One region of the Gryllotalpicola daejeonensis genome, then DNA from elsewhere that is predicted to be linked to it. Evidence: predicted binding sites of a transcription regulator. Region 1 holds the regulator's gene; each other region holds the start of a gene.
The links. Region 1 encodes HrcA, which represses chaperone genes, less so after heat shock. Its sites were predicted from a motif close to TTNGCACTCGNNNNNNNCGAGTGCNAA; they were not measured.
Positions count from the first base shown of each region.

Region 2: groES (co-chaperone GroES) is a predicted target of HrcA. The motif match lies at 4,729-4,755, and genes of this name have one in related genera.
Region 3: ABD736_RS13270 (Hsp20/alpha crystallin family protein) is a predicted target of HrcA. The motif match lies at 2,541-2,567, and genes of this name have one in related genera.

Region 1 is NZ_BAABBV010000001.1:601,198-610,650, reverse strand. It holds gene ABD736_RS03085 (pyridoxal phosphate-dependent aminotransferase) at 1-826, shown strand, start outside; gene lepA (translation elongation factor 4) at 860-2,713, shown strand; gene ABD736_RS03075 (DUF1990 domain-containing protein) at 2,710-3,372, shown strand; gene hemW (radical SAM family heme chaperone HemW) at 3,378-4,601, shown strand; gene ABD736_RS03065 (DUF4870 domain-containing protein) at 4,611-5,009, opposite strand; gene hrcA (heat-inducible transcriptional repressor HrcA) at 5,111-6,154, shown strand; gene dnaJ (molecular chaperone DnaJ) at 6,198-7,307, shown strand; gene ABD736_RS03050 (16S rRNA (uracil(1498)-N(3))-methyltransferase) at 7,311-8,039, shown strand; gene ABD736_RS03045 (hypothetical protein) at 8,014-8,949, opposite strand; gene ABD736_RS03040 (histidine triad nucleotide-binding protein) at 8,985-9,335, shown strand; gene ABD736_RS03035 (PhoH family protein) at 9,376-9,453, shown strand, end outside.
Region 2 is NZ_BAABBV010000001.1:1,581,919-1,591,371, forward strand. It holds gene ABD736_RS07875 (branched-chain amino acid ABC transporter permease) at 1-401, opposite strand, end outside; gene ABD736_RS07880 (branched-chain amino acid ABC transporter permease) at 414-1,757, opposite strand; gene ABD736_RS07885 (ABC transporter substrate-binding protein) at 1,827-3,197, opposite strand; gene rarD (EamA family transporter RarD) at 3,320-4,237, opposite strand; gene groES (co-chaperone GroES) at 4,346-4,642, opposite strand; gene ABD736_RS07900 (class I SAM-dependent methyltransferase) at 4,797-5,990, shown strand; gene ABD736_RS07905 (DUF4190 domain-containing protein) at 5,994-6,974, opposite strand; gene tsaD (tRNA (adenosine(37)-N6)-threonylcarbamoyltransferase complex transferase subunit TsaD) at 7,041-8,108, opposite strand; gene rimI (ribosomal protein S18-alanine N-acetyltransferase) at 8,105-8,575, opposite strand; gene tsaB (tRNA (adenosine(37)-N6)-threonylcarbamoyltransferase complex dimerization subunit type 1 TsaB) at 8,572-9,192, opposite strand; gene ABD736_RS07925 (hypothetical protein) at 9,215-9,453, opposite strand, start outside.
Region 3 is NZ_BAABBV010000002.1:71,790-81,242, reverse strand. It holds gene ABD736_RS13280 (sensor histidine kinase) at 1-1,217, shown strand, start outside; gene ABD736_RS13275 (response regulator transcription factor) at 1,246-1,941, shown strand; gene ABD736_RS13270 (Hsp20/alpha crystallin family protein) at 2,010-2,477, opposite strand; gene ABD736_RS13265 (hypothetical protein) at 2,606-3,028, shown strand; gene ABD736_RS13260 (alpha/beta hydrolase) at 3,009-4,007, shown strand; gene ABD736_RS13255 (APC family permease) at 3,976-5,889, opposite strand; gene ABD736_RS13250 (uracil-xanthine permease family protein) at 5,984-7,303, opposite strand; gene ABD736_RS13245 (serine hydrolase domain-containing protein) at 7,345-8,754, shown strand; gene ABD736_RS13240 (aldehyde dehydrogenase family protein) at 8,771-9,453, shown strand, end outside.

The sequences.
Region 1 (9,453 bases):
GCTCGACCCCGGCGACGAGATCCTCATTCCCGACCCGGGCTACACGACGTTCGCGATGGCGGCGCGCATGCACAGCGCCGTTCCCGTGCGCTACGCGCTGCGTGCCGAGCACGGATTCCTGCCCCAGGCATCCGACCTCGAGAAGCTCGTGACGCCCCGCACTCGCGCGCTCCTCGTCAACTCGCCCTCCAACCCCCTGGGGGTCGTCTTCCCCGAAGAGACGCTGCGCGAGCTGCTGGAGTTCGCGAAGCGGCACGACCTCTGGGTGATCAGCGACGAGGTCTACGAGTACTTCGCGCACGGCCGGCCGCACATCAGCATCGCGAGTCTCGACGCTGACGACCGCGTGCTGAGTGTGTTCTCGCTGTCGAAGAGCTACGCAATGACCGGCATTCGCGCGGGCTACCTGGTCACGCCGCCCGGGCTCGGCGACGAGCTGCGCCGCGTGCAGGAGGGCTCGATCAGCTGCATCAACGCGCCCGCGCAGTATGCGAGCATCGCCGCCCTCACGGGGCCGCAGGACGCCGTCGCCGCCGCCGCCGAGCACTACCGCGAGAACGTCGCGCAGGCGACCGCGCTACTGCGCGAGCGGGGGATCCGGCACTACGAGCCCGAGGGCGCCTTCTACCTCTGGATCGACGTCTCGCAGGCCGTCGGCGAGGGCGACGTGCAGGAGTGGGCCGAGCGCTTCGTCATCGAGAAGCGCGTCGCGGTCGCCCCGGGCAGCGCATTCGGCCCATCAGGCGAGGGGTGGATCAGGGTCTGCGCCGCGAGCCCGACCGAGGCGCTGCTGGAGGGGCTCCGGCGTCTTCCTGCCCGAGTCTGAGTTTCAGGGCCGATCTGAGAGAATCGTCGGGACATGTCACCACGAGCCCAGGCGGCCCTCGAGCCCGCAGCAACGGACCCGGCCCGCATCCGCAACTTCTGCATCATCGCGCACATCGACCACGGCAAGTCGACGCTCGCCGATCGGATGCTGCAGCTGACCGGCATCGTGCAGGAGCGCGACATGCGCGCCCAGTACCTCGACCGCATGGACATCGAGCGCGAGCGCGGCATCACGATCAAGAGCCAGGCCGTGCGGATGCCGTGGGAGCACAGCGGCGACACGTACGCGCTCAACATGATCGACACGCCCGGCCACGTCGACTTCACCTACGAGGTCTCGCGCTCGCTCGCCGCCTGCGAGGGCGCGATCCTGCTCGTCGACGCGGCGCAGGGCATCGAGGCGCAGACGCTTGCGAACCTCTACCTCGCACTCGAGAACGACCTCGAGATCATCCCTGTCCTGAACAAGATCGACCTGCCCGCCGCAGACCCTGAGAAGTACGCCGCCGAGCTCGCGAACCTGATCGGCGGCAGCCCGGACGACGTGCTGCGCGTCTCCGGGAAGACCGGCATGGGCGTCGACGCGCTGCTCGACAGGGTCGTCGAGCGCATCCCGGCGCCGAAGGGTGACGCATCCGCGCCCGCCCGCGCCATGATCTTCGACTCGGTCTACGACGCGTACCGAGGCGTCGTCACCTACGTGCGCATGGTCGACGGCAAGCTGTCGCCCCGCCAGCGCATCCAGATGATGTCGACGCGCGCGACGCACGAGCTGCTCGAGATCGGCGTGAGCTCGCCGGAGCCGACGCCCACGAAGGGCCTCGGCGTCGGCGAGGTCGGCTACCTGATCACCGGCGTGAAGGACGTTCGCCAGTCCAAGGTGGGCGACACCGTCACCGATGCAGTGAAGCCGGCCACGGAAGCACTCGCGGGCTACACCGACCCGAAGCCGATGGTGTTCTCGGGCCTGTACCCGATCGACGCGAGCGACTACCCCGAGCTGCGTGAGGCGCTGGACAAGCTGAAGCTGTCGGATGCCGCGCTGAACTACGAGCCGGAGACGTCGGTCGCCCTCGGCTTCGGCTTCCGCTGCGGCTTCCTCGGTCTGCTGCACCTCGAGATCGTCACGGAGCGGCTCGAGCGCGAGTTCGGCCTCGACATCATCACGACGGCCCCGAGCGTGGTCTACGAGGTGACCACAGAGGACAAGAAGACGGTCACCGTCACGAACCCGTCGGAGTTCCCGAGCGGCAAGATCGATTCGGTGCGCGAGCCCATGGTGCGCGCCGCGATCCTCGCGCCGAAGGACTACGTCGGCACGATCATGGAGCTCTGCCAGTCCCGCCGAGGCACGCTGATCGGCATGGACTACCTGAGTGAGGACCGCGTCGAGATCAAGTACGTCGTGCCCCTCGGCGAGATCGTCTTCGACTTCTTCGACCAGCTGAAGAGCCGCACCCAGGGCTACGCGAGCCTGGACTACGAGCCGGCGGGCGACCAGGAGGCCGACCTCGTCAAGGTCGACATCCTGCTGCAGGGCGAGCAGGTCGACGCGTTCAGCGCGATCGTGCACCGCGACAAGGCGTACGCCTACGGCGTGCTCATGACGGGCCGCCTGCGCGAGCTCATCCCTCGGCAGCAGTTCGAGGTTCCCGTGCAGGCTGCCATCGGTGCCCGTATCATCGCCCGCGAATCGATCCGCGCGATGCGCAAGGACGTCCTCGCCAAGTGCTACGGCGGTGACATCACCCGCAAGCGCAAGCTGCTCGAGAAGCAGAAGGAGGGCAAGAAGCGCATGAAGATGGTCGGCCGCGTCGAAGTCCCGCAGGAAGCCTTCATCGCCGCACTCTCCGGCGACACCGAGCGCAAGGACAAGGACAAGTGAGCGCGCAGCGCCGCGGTCGCGAAGGCGCGGCCGAGACGCCGGTCACCTATGGAGCGATCGGCGGTACTCAGGCCATCGACCTGCTGCAGTACCCGCCGCACGGCTATAAGCCGATGGAGCGCAGCATCCGCCTCGGCAGCGGCGACGAGCGCTGGGAGACGTCGAAGGCCGCCCTCATGTCGTGGGGCGTGCAGCGCGGCGCCGGACTCAAGGTGACGAACGTCGACCTCGGCACCGGCGAGCAGTACGCCGGCGTGCGCTTCGCGGAAGACGGGACCCCGGTCGGCATGCGCGACGTCGGCGGCGCGGAGTCCGTGTACAACGACGAGGGCGAGCCGCTCATCTCGAACGGCATGTCGGCGGTGCTCAAGACGAAGATCGGCCCGATCACCGTCGAAGCGCCGGTGCGCGTCGTCTACGTCATCGACGACCCGAAGCGGGTCGGCTTCGCGTACGGAACGCTGCACGGCCACCCCGAGAGCGGGGAAGAGGCCTTCATCCTCGAGCACCGCGACGACGATTCCGTTTGGCTGACCGTGCGGAGCTTCTCGCGCCCCGCGTCGTTCGGCTGGCGCCTGCTCTCACCGATCTCGAGCAGCGTGCGCAAGGACATCACGGCGAAGTACCTGCGCGCGCTGCATCCCATCAATGCCGCGTAGCCATCGTGCCTAGCGCACTTCCCCTCGGCGACCCCGCACCACAGGACGGGCTGTTGCCGGCGCAGGCGGCGGTCGGTGCGACCGATCGCGATTTCGGCGTGTACCTGCACGTGCCGTTCTGCCGCGTGCGGTGCGGCTACTGCGATTTCAACACGTACACCGCGACCGAGCTGCGCGGGGTGAAGCAGACGGATTACGCGGACCAGGCGATCGCCGAGGTGCGGTTCGCCGCCCGCGCGCTCGAGCGGTCGGGCCTTCCCGCACGCCCGGTCTCGACGGTCTTCTTCGGCGGCGGCACGCCGACGCTGCTGCCGCCCGGCGACCTCGCGCGCATGCTCGCCGCGGTGCGCGACGCATGGGGGCTCGCGCCTGGGGCCGAGATCACCACAGAGGCGAACCCCGACTCGGTGGATGCCGCGGCGCTGCGCAGCCTCGCCGATTCCGGCTTCACCCGCGTCAGCTTCGGCATGCAGTCGGCCGTGCCGAGCGTGCTTGCGACCCTCGAGCGCACCCACGACCCCGAGCGCGTGCCCCTCGTCGTCGAGTGGGCGCGCGACGCCGGGCTCGACGTGAGCCTCGACCTGATCTACGGAACGCCGGGGGAGACCCTCGACGACTGGCGCCGCTCGCTCGATGCCGCGCTCGCGTGCGCCCCCGACCATCTGAGCGCGTACGCGCTGATCGTCGAAGAGGGCACCAAGCTCGCGCGCCAGATCCGCCGCGGCGAGGTCGCCGAGCCCGATGACGACCTGACTGCGGACATGTACGAGCTGGCGGATGCCGTGCTCGAGGCGGCGGGCTACGGGTGGTACGAGGTCTCCAACTGGGCCACCGGCCCCGAGCACCGCTCGCGGCACAACCTCGGCTACTGGCGCGGCGCCGACTGGTGGGGCGTCGGCCCCGGCGCGCACAGCCACGTCGGCGGTGTGCGCTGGTGGAACGTCAAGCACCCCGCGGCATACGCGGCACGGATGCTTCAGGGCGAGTCGCCCGCCGCAGGGCGCGAGACCCTCGACGCCGAGACTCGGCGCGTCGAGGACATCCTGCTCAAGGTCCGCATCGTCGAGGGGCTGCCCGTCGCAGAGCTCGATGATGCCGGGCGCACCGAGGTCGCCGGGCTCATCGCCGAAGGGCTGATCGACGGCGCGGCGGCGATCGGCGGAAGCATCCGGCTCACCCTGCGCGGCCGCCTGCTGGCCGACGCGGTCGTGCGCCGCCTCGTGCCGTGATGCGCGCGGCTACTTGAAGAACTTGATCGCCAGCGGATACGTGTAGTACTCGCCGCGGCTCGCGGCCAGCGCACCCATGATGCTGAACACGATGTTGACGATCCACACCGCGGCGAGGATGAAGAACCCGACGATGAGGAACGCGGTGATCCAGCCGATGATCTCGGCGATGATCATCGTGATCTGGAAGTTCAGCGTGGTCGTGGTGTGCTGGCGGACGAACGGGCCGCGGTCCTTGTAGACGACATAGAGGACGATCGCGCCGATGAGGCCCGCGAACAGCCCGCCGGTGATCAGGTTGAGCCCGCCTGCGATGACGTGCGTGAGGATCGACCAGGTGCGCTCTTCGTCAGGGCGCAGCTGCGCCCCGGCGTACTGCGGGGGAGGCGGCGGCGGTGTGTACGACATGGTGTGCGAGCTCCGTACGTCTAGTTTGGAGTCAGCGTAGCGGGGTTAGTATTGGCACTCATAGGTCTTGAGTGCCAGAACTGGTGAGGGGAGCGTCGTCGATGGTTTCTGAGCGAGGTCTCGCGGTTCTCCGGGCGATCGTGCAGGACTACGTCGCGACGCGCGAGCCCGTCGGCTCGAAGACCATCGTCGACAAGCACCGCTTCGGGGTGTCGGCCGCGACGATCCGCAACGACATGGCGCTCCTCGAAGACGAAGAGCTGATCGCAGCGCCGCACACGTCGTCCGGCCGCGTCCCCACCGACAAGGGCTACCGCGTGTTCGTCGACCAGCTCGCCGACGTCAAGCCGCTCTCACCCGCGCAGCGCCACGCGATCGAGGTCTTCCTCGGGGCATCCGTCGACATCGACGACGTGCTGTCGCGCACGGTGCGCGCGCTCGCGCAGCTGACCCACCAGGTCGCGCTCATCCAGTACCCGTCGGTGTCACGCGCCCGCATCCAGCATCTCGAGTTCGTCGCGCTCGCCCCGCGGCGCGTGCTCACCGTGCTCATCGCCGACACCGGCGTCGTCGAGCAGCGCGTCGTCGAGTTGGGCGCGGACTATGAAGAGCCCGTCCTGCGCTCGCTGCGCGACGCCGCGAACGAAGCACTCGTGGGCGTGCCGATGGCGGATGCCGCGACCGTGCTGCCGACGATCGTCGAGCGCTTCCCCGAGCCGCTCCGCCCCGTGATCGCCGAGCTGGTGGAATCCGTCGCCGGCATCATCGGCTCGACCCGGCAGGAGCGCCTGATCATGGCCGGCACCGCGAACCTGGTGCGCACCGAGCACGACTTCACCGGCAGCGTCTACCCGATCATGGAGGCCATCGAAGAGCAGGTCGAGCTGCTGAAGCTCTTCGGTGAGATGGCGGCCGAGCAGCACGGCGTACTGGGCAACCGCGACGTGAGCGTGTCGATCGGCCGCGAGAACGAGCCGTTCGGCCTTGCAGAGACCTCGGTGCTGACCTCCGGCTACGGCACCTCGGGAGGTACGGTCGCGCGGCTCGGCGTGCTCGGCCCGACGCGCATGGACTACTCCACCAACATGGCCGCGGTGCGGGCTGTCGCCCGCTACCTGAGCCGCTCGCTCGGCGACCAGGCCTGACCCGGCCCGAGCCACGACCACCAACTGAAGGAGCCGCCAGTTCATGGCAGCAGACCACTATGAAGTCCTGGGCGTCGACCGCGACGCCAGCCCCGATGAGATCAAGAAGGCCTACCGGCGCCTCGCGCGCGAGCTGCACCCCGACGTGAACCCCAGCCCGGAGGCCGCAGAGAAGTTCAAGCTGGTGACGCACGCCTACGACGTCCTCTCGGACCCGCAGCAGCGCCAGCAGTACGACCTGGGGCCGCAGGCGGGGCCGTTCGGCGGCGCGCAGGGCTTCGGCGGCTTCGAGGACATCTTCTCGACCTTCTTCGGCGGGGGCGGTGCGAGCCGCGGGCCGAAGTCGCGCCGCGAGCGCGGACAGGACGCGCTGCTGCGCGTCGAGATCGACCTCGCCGACGTCATCTTCGGCGCCCACCGCGATCTCGAGGTCGACACGGCCGTGCTGTGCGAGCGCTGCCAGGGCTCGTGCTGCGAGCCGGGCACCCACCCCGTCACGTGCGACATCTGCCACGGCACCGGGTCGATCCAGCGTGCGGTGCGCTCGCTGCTCGGCAATGTCATGACGTCGAGCCCGTGCGGCACCTGCCGCGGCTACGGCACCGTGATCGCGACGCCGTGCGTGACCTGCCAGGGTCAGGGCCGCGTCCGCGCGCGCAAGACGATCCCCGTCGACATCCCCGCCGGCGTCGACACCGGCCTGCGTCTGCAGCTGCCCGGCCAGGGCGAGGTCGGCCCCGCGGGCGGCCCCAACGGCGACCTCTACCTCGAGATCAAGGTCAAGCACGACGACGTCTTCAGCCGCGACGGCGACGACCTGCTCGCGACGCTCGAGGTTTCGATGACCGACGCGATCCTCGGAACGTCGACGACGTTCACGGCGCTCGACGGCGAGGTCGACCTCGAGCTGCGACCGGGCACTCAGAGCGCCGAGGTGCTCACGATCAAGAACCGCGGTGTGACGCGGCTGCGCGGCAACGGCCGCGGCGACCTGCGCATCGGGATCCAGGTGGTGACGCCGACGAAGCTCGGCCGCAGCGAGCGAGAGCTGATCGAGCGCTTCGCGAAGCAGCACAAGTCCGAGAGGCCGCATCTCTCGCAATTCCAGCAGGGGCTGTTCGCGAAGCTGCGCGACCGGTTCCTGAACCTCTAGCCCGTGGCCAACTTCTACCTCGTCGAAGAGCTCGCCGACGCGACGGTCGGCGGGCTCGTCACGGTGGCAGGCCCCGAGGCGAAGCACATCGCGACCGTGTCACGGACCCGCGTCGGCGAGCCGCTGCTCGTGGGCAACGGCCGCGGGCTCGTGGTGAGCGGCGTGGCCGAGTCCGTCGCGCCGGCTTCGGTCGAGGTGCGCGTCGACGAGGTGCGCAGAGCGGATGCCGCAAGCCCTGCGATCCGACTCGCGCAAGCGCTCGCGAAGGGCGACCGCGACGAGCTCGCGATCCAGGCCGCGACCGAGCTCGGCGTCGATGGGGTGATTCCGTGGCAGGCCGAGCGATCGGTCTCGCGCTGGGCCGGCCCGAAGCTCGAGAAGGGCCGCGAGCGCTGGGCGACCATCGTGCGCGAAGCGGTGAAGCAGTCCATGCGCCCGTGGGCGCCCGAGGTCGCTCAGCTCGCCTCGACGAAGCAGCTTTCCGAGCTGGCCGCGACCCACCGCGTGCTCGTGCTCGAGCCGACGGCCCAGCATCCGATCACCTCGATCACGCCGGACGGGCGCGACCTGCTGCTCGTCGTCGGCCCTGAGGGCGGCATTGCGCCCGCAGAGCTCGATCAGCTGCAGGCCGCAGGCGCCGAACTCGTGCGCCTCGGCGACTCCGTGCTGCGCACCTCGACCGCGGGGCCCGCGGCGATCGCCGTGCTCAGCGCGGCGCTTCGTCGCTGGTAGTCCGCCGCTGCAGCGCGAGCTTCTCGAGCTTCGGCGCGAGCGCGTCGAAGAGCGCGAAGAGGTTCTCGGTGATGCGCCGGCCGCCGCTCGGCAGCGCGAAGCGGCCGATCAGGTAGACCGAGCGGCCGGCGATCTGCAGCTGGATGCCCCGGCCGAAGTCGTGCAGCACCGCCATCAGGTCCGGCTGCAGCACATAGAGCAGCTCGGCGGGGTTCGCGTCGGCTGCGTGCCGCAGGCGGAACTGCGACTGGAAGTCGCCTTCGAGCTCGAGGGTCTTCGGGTAGCGGTCGAGCGCGTTCCAGTAGCCGCCGAGCACGGGCCGGGTCTCGCTGTCGAGCCAGAGCCCGGGCAGCTCGGCCGGCAGTTCGAAGTGCAATACGCCGCGCACGTGAGTGACGCGGTTGCGCCCCGTGGGGCGCAGACCTGCCGTGGTGGTGAAGTTCAGCGCGTAGGTATCGAACGCGCGTCCGCGGATGCCGGTGAGCCTGTCCCTGATCGTGGCGTCGCTGCCCACCCCGCGGTAGAGGAGCTCGGGGTCGAGGTCTGGCGGGAACGGCAGACGGCGCGGGTCATAGGTGAAACCGTTCGCGGCGGCGAACCGCGCCAGCCGAGCACGCCCGAGAGCGAGGCGCCGAGCCTGCCGCGACCACCAGGCGACGAGCCACACCCAGAGCCCGAGAAGCGCGGCGGCCACGCAGCACACGACGATGCGCCCGGTCGGGCCCTCGAGCAGGAACAGCGCGGCGAGGCAGAGCAGCAGCACGGTGCCGGAATTCCTCGACGTGCGCCACAGCGGCGCAGGCATCCCCAGTCCCTTGTCCGCGCCGGCCGCAACGCGCATCGCCTGCACCTCGCCCGGCGCGCAATCGGCGCTCAGCTCATCGAAACGCAACGGCGCAACTTCCCCCACGGTTCACATGATGCCCGCCGAATAGGATTAGGGGCATGAGCGACCGCGCACCGTCCGTCTTCTCGCGCATCATCGCGGGTGAGATCCCCGCAGATGTCGTCTTCGATTCCGATCGGGTGATCGCCTTCAAGGACATCAACCCGCAGGCGCCCGTGCATGTGCTCGTCGTGCCGAAGACCGAGCAGTACGCGAACGTCGCCGAGCTCGCCGCCGGCGACCCCGAGCTGCTCGCCGAGGTCGTCGCGACGGCGCAGAAGCTCGCGGAAGAGCTCGCCGACGGCGACTACCGACTCATCTTCAACACCGGCCAGGGTGCAGGGCAGACCGTGTTCCACGTTCACGCCCACGTGCTCGCCGGTGGTCTGACGGAAGGCTCTCTTGTCTGATCAGCCCACGCAGGCACATCTCGAGATCGACGGCGTCGCCATGGTGCGGCTGCTCGGCCCGCAGGACCGGCTGCTGACCACGCTCGAGAGGCAGTACCCGGCCGTGCAGGTGCACGTG
Region 2 (9,453 bases), 980 kb from region 1:
AAGGTGCCCTGGTAGTCGCGGCCGGGGATGCCGGCCGCGCCGCCCGTCCACGGCGCGAGCGACTGGTTCGCGCCGACGATGCGCACGATCTCGGCCGCCGCGATCGTCACGATCGCGAGATAGTCGCCGCGCAGTTTCAGTGTCGGTATGCCGAGAAGCAGGGCGAAGGCGACGGATGCCGCCAGCGCGACGACCACCGCGAGCCAGAAGTTCCCCGTGAAGCGCCCGGTGATCGCGAATCCGTATGCCCCGATCAGCATGAACCCGGCCTGGCCGATGTTGATGAGGCCGGTGTAGCCGAAGTGCAGGTTGAGGCCGATGGCCGCGATCGCGAACGCCGCGGTGACCGACGACAGGATCTGGGTGCCGAAGTCGGTGAAGAGCGAAGAGATGAAGTCCATGGTCGTGCCCTCCTAGCCGACCCGCTCGCGTCGGCCGAGGATGCCCTGCGGCCGGAAGACGAGGATGACGATCAGGATGATCAGCGCGGTCGCGTACTTGAGCTCACTCGAGAGAACGAGGCTCGACATCTGCACGACGACGCCGATGATGAGCGAGCCGACGAGCGCACCGAACGCGGTCCCGATGCCGCCGAGCGTCACGGCCGAGAACATCAGCAGCAGCAGCTGCACGCCGGTCGACCACTGGATGCCGCCGTTCACGAGCGCGTAGAGCACGCCGGCGAGGGCGGCGAGCGCCGTCGAGGCGATCCACACGAGGCGGATGATGCGGTCGACGTCGATGCCGGAGGCTGCGGCGAGCGCCCGGTTGTCGCTGACCGCGCGGGTGGCGCGGCCGATGCGGGTGCGGGTGAGCACGAGGCCGACCACGACGAGCACGATGACCGAGATGAGCATCGACCAGTACGCGGTCGGCGTGAGATCGAGCGGCCCGGTGATGTGCTCGACCTCGGTGCTCACCGGCTTGACGGCGGTGCCGTAGAAGAACTGGAACACGTAGTCGAGCGCGAGCGAGAGGCCGATCGTGACGACCATGAGCTGCGTCAGCCCGAGGCCGCGGCGCCGCAGCGGCGCCCAGATCAGCTTGTCCTGCAGGTAGCCCGAGACGCCGCCGACGATCACCGCGATGATCGTCGTCACGATGATGTTGAGTCCCAGCGCGATGCCGAAGGTGTACGCCATCATGCCGCCGAGCGTCACCTGCTCGGCGTGCGCGAAGTTGGAGAGTCCCGTCGTTCCGTAGATGAGGGACAGGCCGATGGATGCCAGCGCCAGCAGCAGGCCGAGCAGAAGACCCTGCGAGAACTGATCCCACACGAGGCGCCCGCCCGAGCGGGTCGCCTGCGTCGTGTTCTTCGAGCCGGCCGGGTGGCCTGTGAGCTGGAAGACGGCGGGGCGCAGCTGGCCGAGCGTGACGACCACGTTGACCGAGGTCGTCGATGCCTTCACGCCCTTCGGCAGGGTGCCGGGGTCGAGCTTGGCGGTGTACGGGCCGGCGGTGGTCACCTTGAAGGCCCAGCGCCCGTCGGCATCCGAAGTCGCCTTGTCGCTCTCGCCGGCCGCGTTCGCGAGCGTGACCTCGACGCCCTTGATGCCGTTCTCGTTGTCGTCGCGCAGCGTGCCCGCCACGCAGCCGGTCGTCGCGTCGGTCACGCACGCCTTCGTCGCGCTGATCGGGCCCGAGCCCGTGTCGGCGATCGCGGCCTGGCCTGCGAAGACGGCGCCGGCGGCGATGCCGATCGCGGCGAGCGCGACGGCGAAGGGTCGCACGAGCCGCGCCAGTCTGTGTTCCACCATCTGGTCCTATCTACCCGAGTGATCCAAGGAGGGCGGGGGCCGCACGCGCGACCCCCGCCCCTGCGGCGCTTACTTGGAGCCGCTGCCCTTGATCGAGGTGATGAACTTCGAGTAGTTCTTGCCCTCGTACTGGTAGATCGAGATGTAGCCGGACGACGGGTCGTGGCCCGCGTTCAGCGGACCGACGCCCGACTGGCCCTCGTAGTGGATGTTCTTGTTGCCGCCCTTGATGAGCTTCAGGCAGTCGGCGTAGGACTTGCACGAGGTCGCGCCGTCGGCGGGCCCCGAGCCGTCTGCCTTCGCGCCGGTGACCGTCAGGACGTTGGCCTGGATCGAAGCCGGGTCGGACTTGCCGGCCAGGTCGGCCGCGAGCGCCAGGATGATCGTCGCGTCGTAGGACTCGGCGCCGTAGGTGTAGGCGGTGATCTTCTTGCCTGCCTGGTTCTTGGCGTACCAGTTGTCGAGCTTCTTCTTGAAGTCGTCGCTCGGGTTCGCGCCCTGCACGGAGCCCTGGGCCCCGGTCAGGTCGGGGATGCCGGCGACCGTCGTGAAGTCGTTCAGGTTGCCGTCGACGAAGTAGGTGTTCTTCATGTTCCAGCCGGCCGATGCGAGCGCGGGCAGGATCTGGTTCGTCTGGTCGAAGGCGTCGACGACGATGGCGTCGGGCTTGGTGGCGAGAGCCGCAGAGACGGTCGAGCCGAAGGTGGTCTCAGTGGCCGGGAACTCCTGGCCCTTGCCCTTGGCGCCGTAGACGACCGAGCCGCCGCCGCCCTCGACCGCCTTCTGGATCGAGTCGCGCAGGTTGGTGCCGTACGAGTCGTTGAAGACGAGGATCGCGACCTTGGTCTGGCCGTTGGAGAGGATCTGGCTGCCGAGCGCGTTGCCCTCGACGCTGTTCGGGGCGGCGTCGCGGAAGTACCACTTCGAGGCGCCGGTGAGTGCGTCGTCGGTGTTCGCCGGCGAGAACATCACGGTGCTTGCGGCCGAGACCGTCGGCAGCACGTTCTCGGTGACGGAGGAGGACTCGGCGCCGAGGATGGCCGAGACCTTGGCCTGCAGCAGCTTGTTGATGTTCTGCTGGCCGATGGTCGGGTTCGACGCGTCCGACGAGTCGGTCGAGATGATGCACGCGTCCGTGCCGTTGACGCCGCCTGCCGCGTTGATCTCGGAGAGGGCCTCGCCCGCGCCGGCGACGGCAGCAGGGCCGAGGGAGGCGAGCGAGCCGGTCAGCGGCAGGAAGGTGCCGAGGCCGAACGTCGTCGACGAGTCGAAGCCGTCTGCACAGGTCTTCGCTGCTGCGAGGGTCTTGGTTGACGAGGCGTCGGTCTTCTTCGCCGAAGAAGAGCCGTTGTCGGAGGAACAGCCGGTGACGAGCAGTGCGAGAGCCGCAGCCCCCGCAAGTACAGCCGCGACGCGAGCGCGGGGAGAGGTAGTGGTCACTGTGGAACCCTTCGTTGGATGCAGGACGCGGCGTTACGGGTGCTTTCCGGTCCTCAATTGGGGGAAAGCTAAACCCGATTGTGTTACAGGGGTGTTGCCAGGCAAGCGATTGCGAAGAATCGCTACATGCTCGTAACACGCGGGCGCCGCGAAAAGCGCACCAGATCGAAGGTCAGCAGCCCCAGCGCGACCCAGATGATGATGAATCCGACCCATCTCGCCGGCTCCATCTGCTCGTGCTCGACGAGCACGCCGATGATGAACTGGATGATCGGCGTCAGATACTGCAGCAGGCCCATGTAGACGAGCGGCAGCCGCCGCGCAGCCGACGCGAACAGCAGCAGCGGCACCGCCGTGATGACGCCCGCCAACACGAGCAGGATCGTGTTGCCGACCCCCGCGGTGCCGAAGACCACTCCCCCGCCCGTCGTGCCGACGACGATCAGCTCGACGACCGCCACGGGCACGAGCCACGCCGATTCGAGGGTGAGGCCGGACAGGGCATCCACCTGCCCGCCCACCTGCTTCTTCACGAATCCGTACAGCCCGAACGAGAACGCGAGCGTCAGCGCGATCCAGGGGAACGCGCCATACGCGAAGGTGAGCACGACCACCGCGATGACGCTGATGCCGACGGCCGCCCACTGCAGCGGGCGCAGCTTCTCGCGCAGCACGAGCACGCCGAGGAACACGAGCACGATCGGGTTGATGAAGTAGCCGAGCGCCGCCTCCACCACGCGCCCCGAAGACGTCGCGTACACGTACGTCTGCCAGTTGATGAAGATGAGGATGCCGGCGCCGGCGAGCGTGAACAGGATGCGGGGCTGTCGTGCCAGACCGATGAGGCGCGGCCACCCGCGGGTCGCCGTCAGCGCGATCGCGCAGAACCCGAGAGACCAGATGATGCGCCAGGCGACGATCTCGAACGGGCCCGCGGGGGCGAGCACGAGGAAGTACAGGGGCAGCATGCCCCACAGCAGGTAGGCGCAGAACCCGAACAGCAGGCCGCTTCTCACCGGGTTGTGTTCGCGGGCCGCCATTCCTCCAACCTACGGGCGCGACGGGCGACGCGACGCCGCGGTCAGCGGTCCGCCTGCAAAAAAGTGGAGCCCGGGCGACTGCCCGGGCTCCACCTGAGTTCGTGCGGCTTAGCGCTCGACGACCGCGAGGATGTCGCGAGCCGAGAGCACGAGCAGCTCCTCGCCGCCGTACTTCACCTCGGTGCCGCCGTAGCGCGAGTAGATCACGCGGTCGCCGACGGCCACGTCGAGCGGAACGCGGTTGCCGTTGTCGTCGATGCGGCCGGGGCCGACGGCGACGACCTCGCCCTCCTGCGGCTTCTCCTTCGCGGTGTCGGGGATCACGAGACCCGACGCGGTGGTCGTCTCTGCCTCGACCTGCTTGATCACGATGCGATCCTCGAGCGGCTTGATGGAGACCGACACGGTAGACCTCTTTCTTGTACGGTGTACTTCAAGACATGGGTTAGCACTCTCCTACCGAGTGTGCTAAGTCGAGTCTAGGACCCCCGCTGGCACTCCTGCAAGGCGAGTGCCAAATGTGAATCCGGGTTTCGTATCAGAGCAGGACGGTGAGCGGATGCTTCGCGAAGAGCTCGTCGAACTGTTGAGCCCGCAGGGCCTCGCGCTGCTCGACTCCCTTCCGCCGTACGAGTCGCAGCGCGACGTCGTGAAGCTCGTCGCGTCGCTGCGCGGGCAGGGGCATCCGCCCGCGCTGGTCGCCGCGGTGCTGACGCAGGCGAAGCTGCGCGCGAAAGCGGGCGGCTCCGGCAAGTTCGGCGAGTTCGCCGAGCGGATGCTGTTCACCGAGGCCGGCCTCGAGCAGGCCACCCGGCTGTCGGTCGCGGCGCGACACGCGGCGAGGTACCGCGGGGCAGGCATCCGTCACGTCGCCGATCTCGGGTGCGGAATCGGCGGCGACGCGATGGCGCTCGCCGCGCTCGGCCTCAACGTGACCGCGGTCGACCGCGACGAGGTGACGGCCGCGATCGCGAGCTACAACCTGGCGCCGTTCCCCGACACCGTGGTCGAGCAGGGCGTCGCCGAGTCCTTCGACATCTCGCGCGCCGAGGCGCTGTGGCTCGACCCCGCCCGGCGCACGGCCGGCCACAGCGACACCCGTCGGCTCACCGATTCCGACGACTGGTCGCCGTCGCTCGACTGGGTGTTCAACGCAGCGAGCCGGATGCCTGTCGGGGTCAAGCTCGGCCCGGGGTTCGACCGCGACCTGATCCCCGGGTCCGCCGAGGCGCAGTGGGTGTCGTTCGGCGGCCAGGTCGTCGAGCTGGTGCTCTGGTTCGGCGCGCTCGGCCGCCCCGGAATCACCCGGGCGGCGCTGGTGCTCGACGCCGACGGCGCGCACGAGCTGACCGCCGCGGAGGACAGCGCGGATGCGCCCGTGGGCGAACTCGGCGAGTACCTCTATGAGCCTGACGGCGCCGTCATCCGCGCCCGCCTCATCGGCGACCTCGCCCGCTTCCTCGACGGGCGCATGCTGAGCGACGGCATCGCGTATGTCACGGCGGATGCCGCCCGCGAGACGCCCTTCGCCCAGGGCTTCCGCGTCGTCGAGCGGCTGCCGTACCACGAGAAGGAGCTCAAGGCCGAGCTGTGGAAGCGCGGCATCGGCACGCTCGAGATCAAGAAGCGCGGCGTCGACGTGGACCCCGCGAAGCTGCGCACGCGGCTGGCGCTGAAAGGCAAGGCATCCGCCGCCCTCATCTTGACGCGCGTCGCGGGCCGCCACACGGCCCTGCTCGCCGAGCGGATCTAGGCGCTAGTACGTGTAGCTGTTCCCGTGCGTCGACGCGGCCACCGCGGCGATGATGATGAGGATCAGCCCCAGGATGGCGAGCACGAGCGAGATGATGCCGATCCAGATGCCTGCAAGCGCGAAGCCGCGGCCCTTCTCGCCGGTGCGCTTGATCTGGTTCAGGCCGATGAAGCCCAGCACGATGCCGCCGATCTGCCCGAGGAACGGGATCACGAACAGGCCCGCGAGCGAGGCGACGAACGAGATTATCGCGAGCACGTTCGTGCGCTGGCCGTAGCCGCCAGGGGGGCCGTACTGCGCGTACGGCTGGCCGGGCGCGCCACCATAGGGCGGCTGCGGGGGCTGCGGCGGGCCGTAGCCCGGGCCGGGCGGCGGCACCGGTGCTCCCGTCGCGGCCGGGCCGTAGTGCGACGTCGTGTTCTGCGGGTTCGAGGTCTGCGGCGCGCCGTACTGCGGGCCGTCGTATTGCGGCGCCGCGTAGCGCGGGTCGGGCGGGGCGCCCTGATCGGATGCCGGCGCCGGCGGCGCCATGGGAGGAGTCGACCCCTGCTCGCCCGGCGTGTACGAGCCGGGAACGGGGCCGGCCGCGGCGGCGGGCGGTGCAGGCGGGGGCGGCGCAGACGGCTGCTCGTAGCTCGGCGGCGTCGGCGGCGCGGGCGGCGCCGGCGGCGTGAACGACGGGGCCGACGGTGCGGACGGCGGCTCGGGCGCACTCGGCGTCGAGGGCGCCACCGGCGGCTCGGGCGGTGCGACCGAGGGCGACTCGGGCTCGAACGGCCCGGGCTGCGTGAACGGCTCGGGCTCGGTCGGCGCCGGCGGCTCGGAGGGCAGCAGCGGCTGGTCGGGCTCTGAGGGCACCGTGGGCTCATCCGGTTCGGACGGAACCGTGGGCTCGTCGGGCTCGGCGGGAACCGAGGGCTCCTGCGGCTCGACCGGAACGTGCGGCTCGTCAGGCGTGCGGGGAGGGTTCTGCGGGTCAGACATGACACTCCTTCAGCGCGGGCTGAATGCCCGCTGTCCGCCCCATCGTTCCAGCGCCCTCTGGGGCTGTCAACGCACCTGGATCTCGGTGACGGGAAGCGTCGAATCGGCCCCGAAGTCGAGGCTCGACGGCTCGTGGCCGGCCATGATCAGCTGCGCGGCGAGCGCCGCGATCATCGCGCCGTTGTCGGTGCAGAGCGACAGCGCCGGGATGCGCAAGGCGATGCCCGCTGCGGCGCAGCGCTCGGCGGCGACCTCGCGCAGTCGGGCATTCGCGACCACTCCGCCGCCGAGCAGCAGGCGGGGAACGCCGCGGTCGAGACAGGCGTTCACGGCCTTCGTGACGAGAACGTCGACGACGGCTTCGCGGAAGCTCGCGGCCACGTCGGCGACGGGCACCTCTTCGCCGGCATCCGTCTTCTGCTCCACCCAGCGCGCGACAGCCGTCTTCAGCCCCGAGAACGAGAAGTCGTAGCGGTGCTTGGCCAGGTCCTTCGGCAGGCTGAGCCCGCGCGGGAAGCGAATGGCCGTCGGGTCGCCGGTCGAGGCGGCGCGATCGATCTGGGGGCCGCCGGGGTACGGCAGGCCGAGGATGCGCGCGACCTTGTCGAACGCCTCGCCCGCCGCGTCGTCGATGGTCTCGCCGAGCAGCTCGACGTCGCTCGTCAGGTCGCGCACGTGCAGCAGGCTGGTGTGGCCGCCGCTGACGAGCAGCGCGATGGTCGGCAGCTCGACGGGGTGGCCCGGGCCGCCGCTCGCGTCCAGCACGTCCGCGCCGACGTGGCCGACCAGGTGGTTCACGGCGTAGAGGGGCTTGTCGAGCGCGACCGCGAACGCCTTCGCGGCACCGACGCCGACCATCAGCGCTCCGGCGAGTCCCGGCCCGCTGGTCACGGCGATCGCGTCGAGCTCATCGGGGCGCACGGATGCCTCGGCCAGCGCCGCTTCGAGGGCGGGACCCATCGCCTCGAGGTGCGCACGGGCGGCCACCTCGGGCACGACCCCGCCGTAGCGCGCGTGCTCCTCCATGCTGCTGGCGATCGTGTTGCTCAGCAGTCGAGTGCCGCGCACGATGCCGATTCCGGTCTCGTCGCAGCTCGTCTCGATGCCGAGCACGAGCGGTTCGTCGCGGTTCATATGGCTGCCTTCATCACGAGCGCGTCGACATTGTCGGGCTGGTAGTAGCCCTTCCGCACCCCGATCTGCTCGTACCCGAACGAGCGGTAGAGAGACTGCGCCACGGGGTTGTCCACGCGCACGTCCAGGAACATGTCGCGCACGCCGCGGCGCTGCGCTTCGAGGTGCAGCAGGCGAATGAGCTCGCGGCCCAGCCCATAGCCGCGCGCCGCCTCTGCGAGCCCGATCGTCTGCACGTCGCCGTCGGTGGCGCCCGGCAGCGACAGCAGCCCCGCATAGCCGAGCAGCTCGGCAGGGGCATCCGCCCGCGTCACGACGAGATAGAAGGTGTGCTCGCTCTCGAGCTCTGAACGCCACAGCGATTCCGGCCACGCGTCGTTCTCGAAGATGACCCGCTCGAGGGCGACGACTTGGTCGAGGTCGTCGATCGTCGCGCGCCGCAGCGCGAAGCTCTCGGCGTCGGTCACCCGGTCACCCGCTTCGGGCCGGCCGACGGGGTGACGTCGGGTGAGCGCAGATAGAGGGCCTCGCCGCTCGCGAAGGGGCGCTGGTGCTTCCAGGTGTGCTCGGCGAGCAGGCCGAGGGCCGCGGCAGAGACGGATGCCGCGTCGAGGCGCACCGCATCGGAGTGCGGCAGCTCGTCGGGCTTCGCGAGCTGCGGGCCGTCGGCGCGCACGGGCAGCCCGACCTCGTCGGCGCGCTCGTAGAACGACCAGTAGAGCTCGCGGCGGCGGGCATCCGTCACGACGAGAAGTGGGCCGTCATGGCCCTCGCGATACGCGTCGAACGCGATGGCGTCGTGGCTCACGAGGTTCACGACGGGCTTGCCCGCGGCGAGCGCGAACGCGCGCGCGGCGACGATGCCGACGCGCAGGCCGGTGAACGGGCCGGGGCCCATGCCCGCGGCGACGGCGCTCAGCTCGGCCGGCGAGATCTTCGCCTCGGCGAGCGCGTCGGCGATCAGGCGCCCGATGCGCTCGGCGTGGCCGCGCGTTCCCGGGTCGGATGCCTCGGCCAGAACGCCGCGCTCGAAATCGACCACTGCGACCGACGAGCCGGCAGAGGTGTCGATCGCGAGCAGCACCCTTCAAGGTTAGTCGCGGCGTTCACTTGGTCGTGAAGACGACCACCTCGTCGTCGGCCTGGTCGTAGACGAACTGCAGCACCTCGCCGCCCTGGAACGCATCGCGGACTGCCTGCGGAAGGTCGGGCGTGATGCGCAGCTGAGCGATCGCGGGAAATGCGCCGCTCTGACACCCGCTCCACGCGAAGTAGCCGTCGTTGCCGGCCTTGGTGAACTGCGCCGGCGGGAAGACGACGAGGCACGGGTCGTCAGAGGACTGCC
Region 3 (9,453 bases), on a different contig from region 1:
GGCTGTTCATCATGGGCGCGGTCGTCGACATCGTCGGCGTGATCAATGTGCCCGGCGCGGCTGGCCCCGGCGGCGACGGAACGCTGACGGTCACCGGGTTCGGCACGCTGCTGTGCCTCGTCGCGCTTGCCGCATGGGTGACCGTCTTCTGGCGACGGCAGGTGCCGTTGCTCACGGTGATCGCCGGTGCTGTGCTGTTGCTCGTCGGCGTCTCCTACCTGCTGTTCCTCGTCGGACTACTGCAGGCGCTTCTCGCGTGGCGATCTCGCACCACGCGCCTGGCCGCGATCGGTCTGGCCGGTGTCGGGCTGTACGTGGTTCGCGAGCTCGTCGGCCCGTGGGGTGGCGCGCTGGCGTATATCTTCACGACCGATGCCGGCACGGCATCCGCACACCCGGCGGTCTGGAACCTCGTCACCGTCCTGATCGCGCTCGTGGCGCTCGGGCTGACCCTGGTCACCTACCTGTACGGGCGCACGCGCGTCGAGGTGGATTCCAGTCGACGGCTCGCCGCGCGTGAGAGCCGCCGCGCCGACGAGCTCGGAATCGAGTTGGCGCGCCAGCGTGAGCGCGAGAGCGTCGCGCGCGACATCCACGACACCCTGGCCAGCGGGCTGTCGGTGCTGTCGCTGCAGGCCGGCGCCCTCGAGCTCACGGCCGAGAGCGCCGGGCCTGCCGAGCTCAAGGCGCGCGCTCGCGGCCTTCGGGAGCAGGCGCATTCCGCGCTCGAAGACCTGCGGGTGCTCCTCGGCGGCTTGCGCAGCTCCGGGCCCGGTGGTGGTGCCGCGTCGAGCGCCTCCAGCGCCTCGCTGAAGTCTCTGGGCGCGTTGATCAGGCACTACCGCGAGAACGGCGTCGTGATCGACTCGCACGTGCTGATCGAAGACGCAGAGCGGGCGACCGCCGCCTTCGAGGCATCCGTCTACCGCATCGTCCAAGAGAGCTTGACGAACGCGATCAAGCACGCGCCGGGGTCACGAGTGTCGCTCTTCCTCGAGGCGGCCGCGACGGTCGGCGCGCGCATCCGCGTCAGCAACCCGCTCGCCCCTTCTGGGCTGCGCGTGCCGGGTGCCGGCCGCGGCACTCAGGGCATCCGAGAGCGCGTGGCCGAGCTCGACGGCACAGCGTGGCTCGGCGAGCACGCGGGCGCGTTCATCGTCGACGTGACGCTGCCGTGGAGCGACCGCGAGCCCGCCTCGTCGCGCAGCGCCGGGTGATGTCGGCGGCCGTCGATACGCTCGCGACGTGAGTGTTGACCCCCTTCCCGCCGACTCGCGACCGTGGCGCGTGCTGATCGCCGACGACGATGCGATGTCGCGCCGCTTCATGGCAGAGATCCTCAGCTCGCAGGCCGACCTCGAGGTCGTCGCGCAGGCGCCCGACGGCGCCGCGGCGGTTGAGGCTGCTCGGCGTCACCGCCCCGACGTCGTCCTGATGGACGTGCAGATGCCGCATGTCGCCGGTCCCGCGGCCACCGAGACGATGCTGGCGCAGGTGCAGACGAACGTCGTCGCGATCACGAGCTACGCGACCGATGACATCGTCGATCAGATGCTGGTCGCTGGTGCGATGGGATTCCTGCTGAAGGACCAGCCGCCACACGAGCTGATCGACGGCGTGCGCACGGTGGCGCGCGGCGATGGCTTCGTCTCGCCTGCGGCGACGGCGCGGCTGATCCGCCGCTATGTGAGCGGCCGCGGCGAGGCTCACCGACAGGAGGCGCGGGAGAGGTTCGAGGCGTTGTCCGAGCGCGAGCGCGACATCGCGGTGCTCGTCGCGTCGGGCGCATCGAACCAGCAGATCGGGGCCGAGCTCCACCTGTCGGTGGCGACGGTCAAGACCCACCTCGAGCAGGCGCGCCTCAAGCTCGGCGCTGCCAACCGGGCGCTGGTCTGCGTGCTGGTCGAGCGTGCGGGGTTCGGCCCCGTCGGCTTCGGGTAGTGGCTGCCGGGCATCCCGCCTGCATAAGAAAAGACCCCGGTGAACCGGGGTCTTTCCGTCACTGCGAGTTAGGCGTCGGCGGTCTCGACGTGAGCGCCCTCTGCGTGGCTGCTCTCGACGGCCGGCTGGATGGTCTCGGCGCGGGAGTTCACCGCGATCTTGCGCGGCTTGGCCTTCTCGCTCATCGGGATCGTGATCGAGAGCACGCCGTTCGAGTAGTCGGCGGTGATGTTCTCGGTGTCGATGCCCTGGCCGAGGCTCAGCTGGCGCAGGAAGGTGCCGCCCTGGCGCTCGCGCGTCAGCCACTTCACGCCGTCGCCGGTGGCGAGGGTGCGCTGGGCGCGGATGGTCAGCAGCTGGCCGTCGACATCGATGTCGACCGAACCCGGGTCGATGCCGGGCAGATCAGCGGACAGGACGTAGGTCTCGCCGTCCTTGTAGAGGTCCATCGGCATCAGCCGAGGACCGGCGGGGCGGTCGAGGAACGAGCCCGCCAGGCGGTCGAACTCGCGGAACGGGTCGAAGTTCATGGCCATAGGAATCAGCTCCTTACTCAGTAGTCCCAAAGTTGAGCCCCATCGACTCAACTGTGACTTACATTAGCACTCGAACACCGAGAGTGCCAGATCCATTCCTTCCAGGTTCCGGGCGTAATAATGAGCCTGTGATCGCGAGCTCACTCGCCCGGCAGCTGCGGGACGCCGGGTTGGAATGGCATCCCGCTCCGGGCGACTTCTTCCGCATAGAGGGCCCGGAATTCGCCTCGGACGAGACCTTCACGGTCTCGGATATGACCGTCGAACCGCACGAGTTCGACACTGGAACGATCCTGGGCTTCAACGGCACCACCGAGTGGGCCCTCGACTCCGTCGCGCTCGAGCAGGCGCTCTGGCTGCCCCGCGAGGACCAGCTGCGCGAGCGCCTCGGCGCCTCGTTCCGGTCGCTGACGACGCTGCCCGACGGCGGGTGGCGCGTCACCACCCGTGGTGACGATGACACGGGCGAGGCCGTCTTCGACGCCGCAGCTGCGGAAACCGCCTACGCCCTCGCTCTTCTGGCGCTGATCGATGTCGCGGCGCTCCGGTAGCCGCTCGGCGCCGTTCCCGGTCGGGCCATGGCTGTGGACGGCGATGATGCTGCCGTTCGCACCGCTGCAGTCGCGCAGACTCAACGCCACTCCGGTGCGGACGGTCGATTATCTGCTCGACATCGACTACGTCGGCGATCGCCATTACGGCCACCGGCTCGACGTGCTGACCCCGCGTCGCGAGTCGGGGGCGACCGAGAAGCTGCCGGTCTACGTCTACTTCCACGGCGGCGGCTGGACCAGCGGCGACAAGTCAGCCCTGACGAAGTACTGCGCGGTGCAGGCATCCACCGGCATCGTCGTCGTCAACGTCAACTACCGGCGCGCCGGGCTGCGCGGCGGCGGCTTCGGCATGCGCCACATGCTGCACGACGCGAACGAGGCGTTGCGCTGGGTCGTAGCGCACATCGCCGAGCACGGCGGCGACCCGAGCACGATCGTGCTCGGCGGCGACTCTGCGGGCGCGCAGATCGCCGCGCTCCTGGCGGCGACGACGACGCGCCCCGAGCTCGCCTCCCACTTCCGGCTGCGGCCCGCCGTCACCCGCGACGAGATCGGCGGGCTCGTGCTGCACTGCGGCGCCGTCGACTTCTCGGTCGTGTTCGAGCCCGGCTTCATCATGAGCCACGATTTCGTACGGATGCTTCTTCCGGGCTACCGACGGCACCGCATGAAGCCGGCCTCGCTGCAGAGGGCCTCGCGGTGGCTCAGCCCGATCGAATGGGTCGACGAGAACTTCCCGCCCGTGCTCGTCACGACGAGCGAGCGCGACATCTTCTATCACGCCAACGTCAACTTCGCGAAGGCGGCGGAGCGGGCGGGCATCCCCGTCGAATTCGTCAGCTACGGCTGGGATTCACGCAACACCGAGCACACGTGGCAGCAGGATGCCGGGCATCCGGAATCAGCAGAGGTGTACGAGCGCCTGCAGAACTTCATCGCCCAGGTCAGCTCACGTGCACGATCGGCCGGCGCTTAGGGTTCTTCTCGGCCTCGCGCAGCACCTCGCGCGTCACCGGGGCGATCTCGCCCGTGCCGTCGAGCAGGAACCGCGCCATGTTGGAGATCGGGTTGCCCTCGTTCCACTGGAAATAGATGCTCGGCACGATGCCGGTCTGGTCGCGGATCTCGAGCAGCACCGCGGCGATCGCGTTGGGAATCGAGATCGACTCGACCCGCAGGATGCGGTAGCCGTGTTTCTCGACGCCCTTCACCTCGAGATCCTCGACGAAGTCGGAGGAGTCCTCTTTGGTGCGCGGCTTCGGCAGCACCTCGATGAACAGCAGCCTGGCCCCCTGCGGGATGTGGCTGAAGTAGCGCTCTGACCTGCTCTTGTCGCTGTACTCGTCCCTCGTGTCGGGGCCCGGCTCGTGCGCCACGATGCGGATGACGCCGGACTCGTCCTCGGCATCCTCTTGCAGCCACGCCTCGGCGACCGGGTCGAAGGTCACCGACGACGCGCGCAGCTCGAACGAGCGCTTCGCGCGCGAGGCCAGCGAGATGATCAGGATCGCGAGGATGAACAGTGCGGCGATGCGCACGCCGTCCGGCCGCTCGATGACGTTCACGACGGTCGAGTAGAGGAAGGCGACGGTGACGAAGCCGAACGCCCAGACGCGCTTGCGCTGACGGCGCCGGAACGCGGAGACGGTGACGGCGAAGGCGGCGGAGCACATCAGCACCAGCACGCCGGTCGCGTAGGCGCCGCCCTGCGCGTCGACGTTCGCGCGGAAGACGATCGTGATCAGGAAGGCGATGAGTCCGAACACGACCACGAGCGGGCGCACCGCGCTCGCCCACTGCGGTGCCATGCCGTAACGCGGCAAATATCGGGGGACCAGGTTCAGCAGGCCGGCCATGGCCGAGGCCCCGGCGAACCACAGGATCGCGATCGTCGAGACGTCATAGACCGAGCCGAAGGCAGGCCCGAGGTACTCGTGGGCGAGATAGGCGAGGGCGCGGCCGTTGGCCTGACCGCCCGCCTGGAACTCCTTCTGCGGGATCAGCAGGGTCGTCGTGATGCTCGAGGTGATCAGGAACACGCTCATGATGGCCGCGGCGGTGCCGAGCAGGCGCCGCGTGCCGCGGATGCGCCCCATCGGCAGCTTCGCCGTGTCGTGCGGGCCGCCTTTGATCTGCGGCATGACGGCGACGCCCGTCTCGAAGCCCGACATGCCGAGGGCGAGCTTCGGGAAGACCAGCAGCGAGATCCCGATGATCTGGGCCCAGTTGCCGTTCTGGCGGAACATGGCCGACCACCAGTCGTCGACCAGCACCGGATGATCGGCGATGTGCGCGAATGCGACGATCACGACGACCGCGTTCAGCAGCAGGTAGGCCGCGACGAGCACCACGGCGATGCCGATCGCCTCGCGGAACCCGCGCAGGAAGACCGCCGAGAGGATCGCGAGCAGGAACAGCGTGATGCCGATCTGCCAGCCGGTGCCCGACATCCACGTCGGCGTAAGCGGGTTCTCGATGGCGTGGGCGGTGGCGTCGGCCGCCGAGAGCGTCATCGTGATCATGAAGTCGGTCGCCGCGAAGCCGAGCAGTGCAAGCACGAGCAGCTTTCCCCACCAGTAGGGCAGGGTGCGCTCGAGCATGGCGATCGATCCGGAGCCCTTGAAGCTCTCGCGGGCCACCCGGCGATAGACCGGCAGGGCGCAGCACAGGGTGAGCAGCACGAGCACGACCGTCGCGAACGGCGCGATCAGACCGGCCGCGAGCGCCGCGATCGCCGGCTGGTAACCGAGCGTCGAGAAGTAGTCGAGGCCGGTGAGGCACATGACCCGCCACCACGACGCCGGCTTCTCGGCCTCCGCGGAATGCGGCCCGACCTGCGTGCCGCGGATGTCGGTCATGCCGGTCAGGAACCACTCCCGCGCGGTGGGGCGGGCGGCGTCGTTGGTCACAGGCCAGATGTTACGGGAGCGCGCTTTCGGGCGATCTGGATCTTCACGCGGTTCCGCGCCGCGTTCCGATCCAGGTCATGACGTGGTAGATGACGACGGCCGCGATGGCGCCGAAGGCGATTCCGGTGATCTGCACCTTCCCGAGCGTCAGGGTGACGTTCGCGATGCCGATGACCAGGGCGATCGCCGCGGTGAACTGGTTGCGCGGGCGCGCGAAGTCGACCTTGTTGTCGATCCAGATCTTGATGCCGATGACGCCGATCAGTCCGTAGAGCGCGATCGTCGCGCCGCCGAGGACCCCGGCGGGGATCGAGAAGATGATCGCGCCGATCTTGGGGCAGAGGCCGAGGGTGATCGCGATGACGCCGGCCACCCAGTAGGCCGCCGTCGAATAGACGCGCGTCGCCGCCATGGTGCCGATGTTCTCGCCGTAGGTGGTCGTGCCCGACCCGCCGAACATGCCGGCGATGACGGTCGACAGGCCGTCGGCGAACAGCGCGCGGCCGGTCAGCCGGTTGAGTTCCGGATGCCCCGACATGGCGGCCACGCCGCGGATGTGCCCGACGTTCTCAGCGATCAGAGCGAGCACGATCGGCAGGAACGCGGGCAGCAGGCCCCACGTGGGCAGGGCATCGCTGAACGGATTCGCCGGCAGGTGGAACTGGGGAAGCCCGAACCACGCCGCCTTGCCGACAGCCGAGAAATCCACCTGTCCCTGAATCGCGGCCGCGATCCAGCCGACGACCACGCCGAGGAAGATCGAGAGGCGGCCGAGCAGGCCGCGGAAGACCACGGCGATCAGGATGATCGCCGCGAGCGTGATTCCGGCGGTGAGCGGCGCCTGCGTGAAGTTGCCACCGGCCGTCGGTGCGAGGTTGAAGCCGATCAGCGCGACGATCGCGCCGGCGACGACAGGCGGCATGAGTGCGTCGATCCACGCGGTGCCGGTGATGATGACGAGCAGGCCGATGATCGCGAGCAGCACACCCACCGCGACGATGCCGAAGAGGGCGGCGGGCAAGTGGTCGGCGTGCTCGTACTTCGCGCCCATCGCGGCGGCGATCGGCGCGAGGAACGCGAACGAGGAGCCGAGGTAGCTGGGCAGTCGGTTCTTCGTGATCAGCAGGAACAGCAGCGTTCCGATGCCGGAGAACAGCAGGGTGGTCGCCGGCGGGAAGCCGGTGAGCACCGGAACGAGGAATGTCGCGCCGAACATGGCGACGACGTGCTGTGCGCCGATGCCGATGGTGCGGGGCCAGCTCAGCCGCTCGCCGGGGCCGACGATGGCGTGCGGTGCGATGGTCTTCCCGTCGCCGTGCAGGGACCAGGTGAGTCGACTCGGGGCAGGCGGCTGCTGTGGCATGAGAGCAATCTTGTCGGTAGCGGGCGGGTAACGTCGAACCCATGGCGATGGAGCATTCGAGTCCGGCATCCCTTGGCATCGACCCGGCGGCGATCACGGCATTCGCCGACGCGTCAGACACGCGCGGCCTCGGCGTTCACGGCCTGGTGGTGATGCGCCACGGTCGCGTCGCGGCCGAGGGGTGGTGGCACCCGTACCGGCCCGACGAGCCGCACATGATGTTCTCCGTCAGCAAGGCGTTCACCTCGATGGCGGTGGGGCTCGCGATCGACGAGGGCCTGCTCGCGCTCGACGAGCCGACGCACGACATCTTCCCCGAGTTCCGCGAGATCCCCGGGCAGACGGTGCGGCATCTGCTGACGATGACGAGCGGCCACCCCGACGATCTGTGGGGCGTGTTCATGGCGCTGCCCGAGCGTGACTGGGTCGAGCTGTTCTTCGAGTCGCCCGTGACGAGTGCCCCTGGCAGCCACTTCGTCTACAGCACGGCCTGCAGCTACGTGCTCGCCGCGGCAGTGGTGCGCCGCGCGGGCGTGAGCCTGACAGAGTTCCTGGAAGACCGTCTGTTCGTTCCCCTCGAGTGGCCGACTCCGCACTGGGAGCGCGACGCGCGCGGCATCGAGCACGGCGGCACAGGGCTCAAGCTCACGACGAGACAGCTCGCGCAGTTCGGCCAGCTGCTGCTGCAGCGCGGCCGGTGGGACGGCGCGCAGCTCGTGCCGGCCGAGTGGGTGGACCAGGCCAGCGCCAGCCAGACGCGCAACCCGTGGTTCGAGAGCCACGAGTCCCGCCTCGGCTACGGGTTCCAGCTGTGGCGATCGACGCACGGCTTCCGCGCAGACGGCATGTGCGGCCAGTTCGCCGTCGTCATTCCGGAACTCGATCTCGTCGTCGCCACGACGTCGGGGTCCGCCGACGCCAACCGCATTCTCGAGGCGATCTGGACGGAGCTGCTGCCCGGTGTCCAGCCGGGCTACGTGGTCACGGGCGATGCCGACGGCGAGCTGTTCGAGGTGGGGGGCCGGCACGTGCCCCAGCCGAAGATCGAGGCGGCGGATGCCACGGCTGAGCGGTCGCTGACGGGGCGCGTCTTCAGCCTGCCTGCCAACGAGGCCGGCATCGAAAGCCTCTCGCTCGCGTTCGATGACGACACGATCACCTTCCAGTTCGCGAGCGCCGCGGGCGCACAGCAGATCGTCGCGGGCCGCCGCGAGTGGGTTGCGGGGCGCACCTCGTCGCCGCTCGAGTCGCTGACCGACGTGCCGTGCGCGGCGCGCGCGGGGTGGAGCGCGGGCGTCCTCGAACTCCACCTGCAACTCACCGGCACACCGTTCCGGTGGCTGTGGCGGCTCGAGCCGAACAGCCCGGAGGGGCCGCGCCTGACCGCGGCGTTCGTACCGGATCTAGGCCTGCGCTCCCGCCAGGACCTCCTATTGACAACAGGTCAGTAAGGCTAGGCTGGCGCGCATGACGAGCACTTCTGTGGCGCGTGGCGCCGGTCAGGCATCCGTCGCCGATACGGTCGCGCGCCTGCGCGCGAGCTATGAGACGGGCCGCACCAAGCCGCTCGCCTGGCGCCTCGCGCAGCTCAAGGCGCTCGGCGCGCTGCTCACCGAGAACGGCCCGGCGCTCGAGCAGGCGCTCTGGGCCGACCTGCACAAGGCGCCGGCCGAGGCGCAGTACTCAGAGATCGGGTTCACGCTTTCTGAGCTCAACTCGGTGCAGAAGCACCTGCGCCGTTGGTTGCGGCCGACTCGAGTCGCGGCTCCTGCCGCGCTGCTGCCGGCCACCGCGAAGACCGTGCTCGAACCACTCGGCGTCGTCGCCGTGATCGCGCCGTGGAACTACCCCGTGCAGCTGACTCTTGCGCCCGCGATCGGCGCGCTCGCCGCGGGGAACGCGGTAGTGCTGAAGCCGAGCGAGCTCGCCCCGGCGACCGCGCGCGTGCTGGCCGAGCTCGTGCCCCGTTACCTCGACCCCTCGGCCGTGGTCGTCGTCGAGGGCGGGGTGCCGGAGACCACCGAATTGCTCGCGCAGAGGCTCGACCACATCTTCTACACGGGTAACGGCGCGGTGGGCCGCATCGTGCTCGAGGCCGCGGCCAAGAACCTGACGACGGTGACGCTCGAACTGGGCGGAAAGTCGCCCAC